One region of the Rhodococcus sp. 1R11 genome, then DNA from elsewhere that is predicted to be linked to it. Evidence: predicted binding sites of a transcription regulator. Region 1 holds the regulator's gene; each other region holds the start of a gene.
The links. Region 1 encodes LexA, which represses DNA repair genes until DNA is damaged. Its sites were predicted from a motif close to CGAACANNTGTTCG; they were not measured.
Positions count from the first base shown of each region.

Region 2: the regulator LexA is predicted to act here: its motif matches at 2,105-2,118, upstream of E4P29_RS01325 (HNH endonuclease signature motif containing protein).
Region 3: the regulator LexA is predicted to act here: its motif matches at 1,371-1,384, upstream of ruvC (crossover junction endodeoxyribonuclease RuvC).

Region 1 is NZ_SPNG01000004.1:415,940-419,216, forward strand. Features, by position in the region: gene E4P29_RS09915 (solute carrier family 23 protein) at 1-47, shown strand, start outside; gene E4P29_RS09920 (acyl-CoA dehydrogenase family protein) at 200-1,342, shown strand; gene lexA (transcriptional repressor LexA) at 1,423-2,106, opposite strand; gene E4P29_RS09930 (hypothetical protein) at 2,506-2,895, shown strand; gene nrdR (transcriptional regulator NrdR) at 2,995-3,277, shown strand, end outside.
Region 2 is NZ_SPNG01000001.1:266,899-270,175, reverse strand. Features, by position in the region: gene pepN (aminopeptidase N) at 1-703, opposite strand, end outside; gene E4P29_RS01325 (HNH endonuclease signature motif containing protein) at 729-2,066, opposite strand; gene E4P29_RS01320 (NAD(P)/FAD-dependent oxidoreductase) at 2,180-3,088, opposite strand; gene E4P29_RS01315 (MarR family transcriptional regulator) at 3,163-3,277, shown strand, end outside.
Region 3 is NZ_SPNG01000007.1:75,880-79,156, reverse strand. Features, by position in the region: gene ruvB (Holliday junction branch migration DNA helicase RuvB) at 1-76, opposite strand, end outside; gene ruvA (Holliday junction branch migration protein RuvA) at 131-736, opposite strand; gene ruvC (crossover junction endodeoxyribonuclease RuvC) at 733-1,350, opposite strand; gene E4P29_RS14155 (YebC/PmpR family DNA-binding transcriptional regulator) at 1,457-2,215, opposite strand; gene pdxT (pyridoxal 5'-phosphate synthase glutaminase subunit PdxT) at 2,304-2,906, opposite strand; gene E4P29_RS14145 (acyl-CoA thioesterase II) at 2,903-3,277, opposite strand, start outside.

The sequences.
Region 1 (3,277 bases):
CGATCGTCTCGGCGCTGGCCCGAGGCAGAACGAATGGACGACGCTAGCAGGGGCGGTCACGGATCGCGCACGTTTTGGTCATCGACCCTCGGTACACCGCAAACGTACTGTTGAACCGTGACGTCAGTCGCACCGACGACCGCGCTGTGACCCCCCTTCTCGCGGTCGACGACGGTGCGCACCGAACAAGGAGATCTGCGTGGAACGCACACTTTTCGAGCCCGAGCACGAGCTGTTCCGGGAGTCGTACCGGAAGTTTCTCGAACAGCACGTAGCCCCCAATCACGCGAAGTGGGAAGAGCAGAACATCGTCGACCGCGGCGTCTGGGTCGAGGCCGGCAAGCAGGGCTTCCTCGGAACTGCCGCACCGGAGGAGTTCGGCGGTGGCGGCGTCAAGGACTTCCGCTACAACGCCATCGTCACCGAGGAAACCACCCGCGGCGGCTACAGCGGCATCGGCTTCACTCTGCACAACGACGTCGTCGCGCCGTACTTCATCGAGTTGGCCAACGACGAGCAGAAGCAGCGCTGGCTTCCCGGATTCTGCTCCGGTGAGCTGATCACCGCGATCGCCATGACCGAGCCGGGCACCGGCAGCGACCTACAGGGGATCAAGACCAAGGCCGTTCGGGACGGCGACGACTGGGTATTGAACGGATCGAAGACGTTCATCACCAACGGCATCAATGCCGATTTGATCGTCGTCGTAGCGTGCACCGACCCCGAGAAGGGTGCCCAGGGCTTCAGCTTGCTGGTCGTAGAGCGCGACATGCCCGGTTTCGAGCGTGGCCGCAACCTGGACAAGATCGGCATGAAGGCCCAGGACACCGCGGAACTCAGCTTTACCGACGTTCGGGTTCCGGCCGCCAACCTGCTCGGCGAAGAAGGCATGGGCTTCATCTACCTGATGCAGAACTTGCCTCAGGAGCGCCTCTCGATTGCCGTCGTCGCGGCTGCGGCCATGGAATCGGCACTGGAGATGACCATCCAGTACTGCCGCGATCGCAAGGCATTCGGTAAGTCGATCGGAAAGTTCCAGAACACGCGATTCGTGTTGGCGGAGCTGGCTACCGAAACCACCGCTACCCGCATCATGGTCGACAAGTTCATCGAACTGCTCAACGACGGCAAGCTGACCGTGCAGGAAGCCGCCATGGCGAAGTGGTGGACCACCGAGAACCAGGTCAAGCTCATCGACCGATGCCTCCAGCTGCACGGCGGCTACGGTTACATGAAGGAATACCCGATTGCCAAGGCTTACATGGATTCTCGGGTACAGACCATCTACGGCGGCACCACGGAGATCATGAAGGAGATCATCGGTCGTGGACTGAATCTCTGATTCTGCCGATCGTTCGGAACCGACGAGAAGGGCCGCAGCACCTGTGCTGCGGCCCTTCTTTCGTTGTGTCCGAACAGAGTTCAGAGCTTGCGCATCACGGTGACGACCTTGCCGAGAATCGCGGCATTGTTACCCGGGATCGGCTCGAACAATGGGTTGTGCGGCATGAGCCACACCTCACCCTTGGAACGCTTGAACGTCTTGACGGTGGCCTCGCCCTCGATCATCGCTGCCACGATGTCGCCGTTGTCGGCCACGGACTGTTGACGCACCACCACCCAGTCGCCATCGCAGATGGCCGCGTCGATCATGGACTCGCCGACCACCTTGAGCAAGAACAGTGATCCCTGACCGACCAACTCGCGGGGGAGTGGGAACACGTCCTCGACGGCTTCCTCGGCCAGAATCGGACCACCCGCGGCGATCCGGCCGAGAACCGGCACGAACGTCGGCGTCGGCAACCGATCCTGCTCGTTGGACGCTGCCGAACCGTCCACCGCTGCCGCGGCCTGATCTGCCTGCACCTCGTCCAGTCCACGGACGTCGACCGCGCGAGGGCGGTTGGCATCGCGCCGCAGGAACCCTTTGCGCTCGAGGGTACGAAGCTGATGAGCGACGGACGACGTCGACGTCAGGCCCACGGCATCGCCGATCTCTCGAATACTGGGTGGGTATCCGCGCTCGGTGACCGAGGCCCGGATGACCTCCAACACTTTCCGTTGGCGCTCGGTGAGCCCTGCGCTGATGTCGGTGCCGACCTCCATGGCCTTCGGGGTCGGCTCGGCGGCCGGCTTTCCGGCCGCAGCCTTGCCGACCGTCGAGGATCCGGCTCGCGCGGAACCAGCTTTCGTGGAACCCGTCGTACTGGAACCGGTGATGGACCTCGTCGAGGTCTCGTCCTTCATGCTGTCGGCCTCCTGCTGATGCGGCTGGATTCGGTCTACGCGGTATCGATCCACGCGGACTGGAGTTGATGATGTCGACTCGTGTGGCGTGTGGTTTCTGACACGAATCTAGCGTGTATCAGCTGTTGAATCAAACATCTGTTCGACTCGTGTCGCGTTTTCTACAGACTTTGTCGGAGGCGCGTGATAGAACTTCGAACAAGCGTCCATCGAACGCCTGATCGAACAATCGATCCAACGAGCGAAGACGAGGTTCCGATGACCATCACCACCGATCGTCCCACCACTGCCGGTATGCGTTCGCGATCCGGTGTCGTCGAGCGTCGTCGGCGGTCGCGGCCCGTGCTGCAGAACCACGGGCGTCGGACGCAGAACGGCCCGTGCTTGCCCGTCCTGGACGAGTCCTGGACCGACGTGACCGATCGCGAGATGGCGGATCGAGACTTCGACGACACCTCGGCTCATTTCGCGAACCAGACCGTGCGCCCACGCTCTCTGGTTCTGTGGATGTTGGCTGTGGTCGTCGTGGCCGGCGGTCTGCTCGGCATCGCGAATCTGCGCGCGACCACACCCGACGCGGCCACTCAGCCTGCCGGCGCGGTCATGGTGCACGACGGAGCGCTCGTCGAGTACGCACCCAGCAGATGACCACCGGCACCATGGTGCCCAGCGTGGCTGAGTATCCTCGAAGACTGCCCCGACGCGCACGTTCGTCGTCGGAGTATCGGCTACGACGGAGGCTCCCTCATGCATTGCCCGTTCTGCAGGCACCCCGACTCACGCGTGGTGGATTCGCGTGAAATGGACGAGGGTCAGGCAATACGGCGACGCCGGTCCTGCCCCGAGTGCGGTCGTCGCTTCACCACCGTGGAGGCTGCTGTGCTCGCCGTCGTGAAGCGCAGCGGTGTGACCGAGCCGTTCAGTCGGGAGAAGGTCGTCAAAGGCGTTCGTCGCGCCTGCCAGGGCAGAGACGTCGACAACGACGCGCTGAACCTGCTGGCTCAGCAAGTCGAAGACAACATCCGCGCGG
Region 2 (3,277 bases), on a different contig from region 1:
AGTCGAGGCCACGCTCGGTGATGTCGAAGATGTCCTCGGCGTCGAAATACTCGGCGAGGGATGCGCGGCAGTACGCGCCGAGCGGGACAGTCAGATCGCCTCGAGTCCAGGACGATTCGACGCCGTGGTACGGCCCGGCCGCAACCGCGGTGATGTACGTCGATATGGGCAGCGTCGGGGCGAACGTGGTGACTGTGCCGTCGGTGACTCCCGCGCGGTTGGACAGGACCGTCCATGCCGGGGGTGCTGTGACCCTCAGCGTGAACGAGGCCTTCAGGTCGGGTTGCTCGAAATTCGCGAACACCCGTCGAGCGTCGGCAGGTTCGTACTGGGTGTACAGATAGACGTTGTCGTCGACGGGGTCGACAAAGCGGTGAAGTCCTTCACCCGACCTGCTGTACCGCCCGCGCGCGCGTATCCGAACGACGTTGTGCTCGGTGAGTCCGACCAGCTGAATGCGAGCGCCGTCGTAGTCGACCTGCGCGTCGGTGCCGTTGACGGTGATCTCGTCCACGGCGGCACCGATGAAATCGACCCATGTCGCGGCCGTGGTCGCACCGAACTCGATGGTCGTCACCGTCTCGAAGGTGTCGACCTCTGTGTCCTCGGCGTGCAGGAGATTCAGATCGACGTGATACTTCACCCCGTCTATGTGGCGCGATCGCCTGCGAGTTTCGGTCCGGGTCAGATTCGCGGTGCTCACCGAACCAACCCTAGGCGATGGTTTTTCACCGGGAGGGTGGGGTGAAGTAGTGATTTCCGAGTGGATCGACGATATGTAGCACTCCTTCCGGGAGTAGTTCGGTGCGCCAGAGTTTGCGCGTTTTGAGGTTGTGGTGGAGCCGACAGCGCGGACCGATGTTCGTGAGAATGGTCCAGCCGCCCTTCTCGGGGCGGTGTCGGTCGAATTCGACGATGTGGTCGAGGTCGCATCGTTCCGAGGGCACGTTGCAGCCAGGATGCAGGCAGTACGGGTTCTCGGCTCGAACCTTCGCCGCGAGAGCTCGACCGGGCGTATAGCTCAGCGCGCCTGGCGGCGGGATCTTCATGCCCCCATGGCCGTCGGGGTACAAGGCATGGACGCCGATGGGGTCGTCTCCGACGATGGCACGCCACCGTTCGATCAATGTGCCTCCACCCGGCCGGGACGGCGTCGCGGTAGCGGGTTCGGTTGTATCGGCCGGAGGTGCGTCCGGTGGCCGGCTCGTCGGGAGTTCGCGCTCCAGCGGTATGAGACCCGAACTGTCGGTGGATGTTCCACGGGTTGTATCGGAGATCGTGTCGGTTGGCCCGGATGTCTCCGTAGTTGAGTCACCGTGGGCGGGGTTCTCCGGGGCCGGATCGGTACCGTCTTCACGAACAACCTGGCACGTCGCGCACTCGCACAACAGTGTCTCCCCGCGCATGAGTGCTGTCTGAGCATCGCCCCGTCGTTGGTCGTCCGAACGCGGATCTTCCGGGTGCAGGCGGGTGACCTCGGCGTCGATCCGCGAAAGTTGTTCGTCGGCCTCGCCGTCGGTCATCAATGTGGTCAGGCTGGACAGTCCTCGTGCCCGGCGACGAAGGCGGATTCGCTTCTCGGTACGTGCGGCACGTTTGCGTACCGCGCGGTCCCAGTCGGCGTCGGCCTCGGTGAGTAGTCGATCGATTTCGCGGCCCAGAGCACCCGGTGCCATCTCTTGGGCGGCCTTGAGAATTTCGACCTCCAGGACGACGACCGTCTCCGGCCGGGCCTGAAGCAGATGATCGTGAATTGTCCTGACTCGCTCGAGGTCGAGCACACCGTCGACGAAACCCTGACGCACGAGAGGGCGCAGTTGACGCCACATCTGCAGCTTGTTGTCGATGGCGGCAAAGGTGGACGACAGTGCGGCTGCCACTTCGCAGATCGCCGAGCTGTACATATCCTTCTCGGTCACCCCGGTGCCCCACGGAGATGTGCCGGCCGTTCGACTGCGGACGTACTCGTCCATGAAAGCGAGCTCCGAGGCGACGGCAGCGTTGATCGTCCGTCGCGCGCCCAGAACGTCGGCAAGCGCAGAGTGATGCTCAGTCGCCCACGCCACTTTTTGTAGCCCCATGTCACCCCCCAGCGACGGTGGATCGAACGCGTATTCGACCCGTTGGGCAACATTGTAAGGCGAGGCACCGACAAGTTCGACGGCCCTGGTGACAGGCCTCAGATCGCGCCGACCGCGCGGTTCACATCGAGTTCGAGTAGGTAGTGATTGATGGCGATTGCAGCCTTCGATCCTGCTGCCGCCGAATTGATCAGCTGGGCGGGCGAATCCGAGACGTTCCCCGCAGCCCACAGGCCCTCGACGCTGGTGAGCCCGGTCGGGTCCGTGGCGATCCATCCGTTTTCGAGACGCGTGCACCCCATCGGCATCAGGAGAATATCGTTCGGAACGAACGTCGGGCCGACGAACACGACTGTTCGAGGATGGACCATCCCGTCGGACAGCTGGATGCCTGTGACGCGACCGTCCTGCACAACGATTCGGGCAACCGGTACGTCGACGATTCGGACCGATCGGGCGTCGAGTCGGAGACGTTCGTCGTCACTCAGTTCGATGCCGTTGGTGAAGAAGACGACGTCGTCCGACCATTGGCGGATCAGCGACGCCTGGTGAATCGTGAACGGTCGGTTGGAGCCGCCGACGACGGCAATGGGCTGGCCCCGGACCTCGTAGCCGTGACAGTACGGGCAGTGCAATACCCCCGAACCCCACTGCTCTCGTACTCCGGGGATGTCGGGTAGCTCGTCCCGCAGCCCGGTCGCTACCAGAACCGAGCGCGAACCGAGGACTGTGTCATCGTCGAGGTGGAGCTCGAAGCCAACCTCGATTCGAGTTACGTTGCCAAGCAGAAACTCTCCGCCGTAGCGCAGGACTTCGCGACGTCCAGCCCGACGCAATTCTTCTGGTGCGGAACCATCGCGCGAGAGGAAGTTGTGAACATGTTCGGCACGCGCGTTGCGCGGCTCTTCGGCGTCGACGACGATCACCTTTCGGCGGGCGCGGGCCAGAAGTGTCGCGGCACTGAGTCCGGCGGGGCCGCCACCGATTACCACGGTGTCGTACGTCAAGATGTCTCCTCGGTGGTGGGATATGTTGTGAACGTAGCAGAACTGTCAACTAGTTAACAATATTGGTGGTGCCGATGACCGATGCCTCGCTTCGTGAGCTGACCTGTGCACGGTGGGCCGAGCTCAATCCGGAGCTGGACACCTCGCCGATGCAGGTAGTGGCCGAGATCAAGCGCATCGTCGCGCTGC
Region 3 (3,277 bases), on a different contig from region 1:
GCACCCGAGGCTGACCGATGAAATCGGTGAGGTTCTTCGGACGCAGACTGGTCTCGATGTCGAGGTCGTCGGACATGGCCTCCGCCCCGACCTGAGATTCCCCGAACTCGTCGTCCTCGGTCACGCCGACCTACCTGGACTTACCGAGGTACGCCAACGCGGCCCGCAGTGCGGTGGACGTCGTGGCCTCGGGCTGCTGTGCAAGTACCGCGTCGGTGGCCTCCTCGGCCTGCTTCGCCGGGAATCCGAGACCGATCAGAGCTTCGACGATCTGATCGCGCATCGAGTTGCCGGACCCGGAACCTGGCACCACGGAACTGCCTGCGCGACCGACGACGGCGTCGACCTTGTCGCGCAGTTCGACCACCATCCTCTCGGCCCCGCGCTTTCCGATACCGGGAACTCTGGTGAGGGCCCCGATGTCGCTGTCCGCCAATGCTGTTCGCAGGGAATCGGGTTCGTGCACCGCAAGCGTGGCCATCGCAATTCGTGGCCCGACTCCGGAAACCGTGAGCAGCAGCTCGAACAGCTCACGTGATTCTTTGTCGGGAAACCCGTACAGCGTTTGCGAGTCCTCGCGGACGATCATGGTGGTGAGCAGAGTGGACTCGCTCCCCCGATGCAGCGTCGCCAACGTCGCCGGGGTGGCATTGACGCGATATCCGACACCGGCCGCCTCGAGTACAGCGTGATCGAGAGCGATGTCGACCACCGACCCGCGAATGGATGCGATCACCGTGCGCCCGCCTCCTTCTTGGCCAGTTTCTCGATTTTGCGCGCCACCGCGGCGCGAGCTTTGCGTTCCTCGGCCAGACGCGCGTCGTACTTACGCTTCTGTTCGGCGGCCATCGCCTCGGCTTTGGCCATCCGGGCGATCATCGGCGCGCGCCAGCAATGACAGATACCCAGAGCCAACGCATCTGCGGCATCAGCGGGAGTCGGCGCGGTCTGCAGCCCGAGAATGCGCATGACCATGGCGGTGACTTGCGCCTTGTCGGCCGAACCGTTGCCGGTGACGGCTGCCTTCACCTCGCTGGGAGTGTGGAAGCAGACGTCGACACCGCGACGGGCCGCAGCCAGTGCGATGACGCCGCCGGCCTGCGCGGTGCCCATGGCCGTCCGAACGTTGTGCTGCGCGAACACTCGCTCGATCGCCACCACCGACGGCTTGTGGGTATCGAGCCAGTATTCCGCTGCTTCGGATATCCGCAGCAGACGCTGCGCGAGATCCATGTCGGCAGGAGTACGGACCACATCCACGTCGAGTGCGACGACTGTGCGACCGACGCCTCCCTCGATCAAGCTGAGCCCACACCTGGTGAGACCGGGGTCGACACCCATCACCCGCACGCCACCACACCTTCCGCTTACGAACTGTTGTTCGATAGCGTAGCGGAGCGCACCGACGGATCAGGGCTACGACACCCGGTCGATCACTGTGAGCAAGCGGACCGGGTCAGTCCTCGTCGTCCAGTTCGGCCATGACCTCGTCCGACAGGTCGACGTTGGACCAGACGTTCTGCACGTCGTCGCTGTCTTCGAGGGCGTCGATCAGCTTGAAGACCTTGCGCGCTCCGTCTGCGTCCACCGGAACGTTGACCGAAGCCTGGAAGCTCGCCTCGGCCGAGTCGTAGTCGATACCGGCCTCCTGCAAGGCGGTGCGCACCGCGACCAGGTCGGTCGGCTCACTGACGACCTCGAACGTGTCGCCGTTGTCGTTGACTTCCTCGGCGCCGGCTTCGAGAACGGCCATCAGCACGTCGTCCTCGCTCTGACCGTTCTTCTCGAGGGTCACCACACCCTTGCGCGAGAACAGGTACGACACCGAACCCGGATCGGCCATGTTTCCGCCGTTGCGCGTCATCGCGACGCGAACCTCGCCTGCGGCGCGATTGCGGTTGTCGGTGAGGCACTCGATGAGGATGGCGACACCGTTGGGTCCGTAGCCCTCGTACATGATGGTCTGCCAATCGGCACCACCGGTCTCTTCGCCTGCACCACGCTTGCGCGCCCGCTCGATGTTGTCGATGGGCACCGACGTCTTCTTCGCCTTCTGAATGGCGTCGAAGAGCGTCGGGTTCCCGGTGGGGTCACCGCCACCCGTGCGGGCCGCCACCTCGATGTTCTTGATCAGCTTGGCGAAAGACTTGCCACGTCGGGCGTCGATCACCGCCTTCTTGTGCTTGGTGGTGGCCCATTTTGAGTGGCCGCTCATGCGATAGGGCCCCTTCCTGCTCGAAATCAGTGTTGTCGACTTTACTCGCCCGTGTCATCGCTCCGCCCCAACCGGCGATTACGGGTTTCTACGCGCTGCGCACCATGTCCACGAAGAGTCGGTGCACTCGATCGTCTCCGGTGACCTCGGGATGGAAGCTGGTGGCCAACACTCGGTTCTGCCGCACGGCAACCACGCGGCCCGCAGCAGGCCCGTTCGGGACGGTGGCCAGTACCTCGACGTCCGCACCGACACGTTCGACCCAGGGCGCGCGAATGAACACTGCGCGCATCGGTCCGCCCTCGATGTCGGTGAATTCGAGATCGGTTTCGAACGAGTCGACCTGTCGGCCGAAAGCGTTGCGGCGCACGGTGATATCGAGACCGTCGAGGTGTTCTGCGTCGGGCCGTGTGTCGAGAATGTCCGACGCCAGCAGAATCATTCCCGCGCACGATCCGTAAGCAGGCATGCCCTCGGCCAGGCGAGCCCGCAGTGGCCTGAGCAGATCGAAGACACCGAGCAGAGTGCTCATCGTCGTGGATTCGCCGCCGGGGATGATCAACCCGTCGATCCGGGCGAGTTCGTCCGGTCGACGCACGGTGATTCCGTGCGCACCGCTCGACTCCAGGGCGACCAGGTGTTCGCGAACATCGCCCTGCAGTGCGAGTACGCCGATCGTCGGGGCCGTCACTTCAACCCGAAGGGATCGACGTGCGGCTTCGAGGTGTCTCGCTCGTAGCGCATCAGTCCCTCTTGCACGACGGCAGCGACCATGCGGCCGGACGTGTCGAAGATCCGTCCCTGAGTCAAGGCGCGGCCGAAGCCGGCGGACGGCGAGGTCTGGTCGTAGAGCAACCACTCGTCGGCCCGGAACGGACGGAGAAACCACAGAGCGTGGTCGAGGGAGGCCGTTTGCGTGACGGCGTCCGGATGCGGCACCTTGGCCGACCCCAGCAACGTCATGTCGCTCATGTAGGCGAGCGCGCAGACGTGGAACACCTGATCGTCGGGCAGCGTGTCGCGGTACCTGAACCACACCCGTTGCTGCGCAGCGAAACTGGG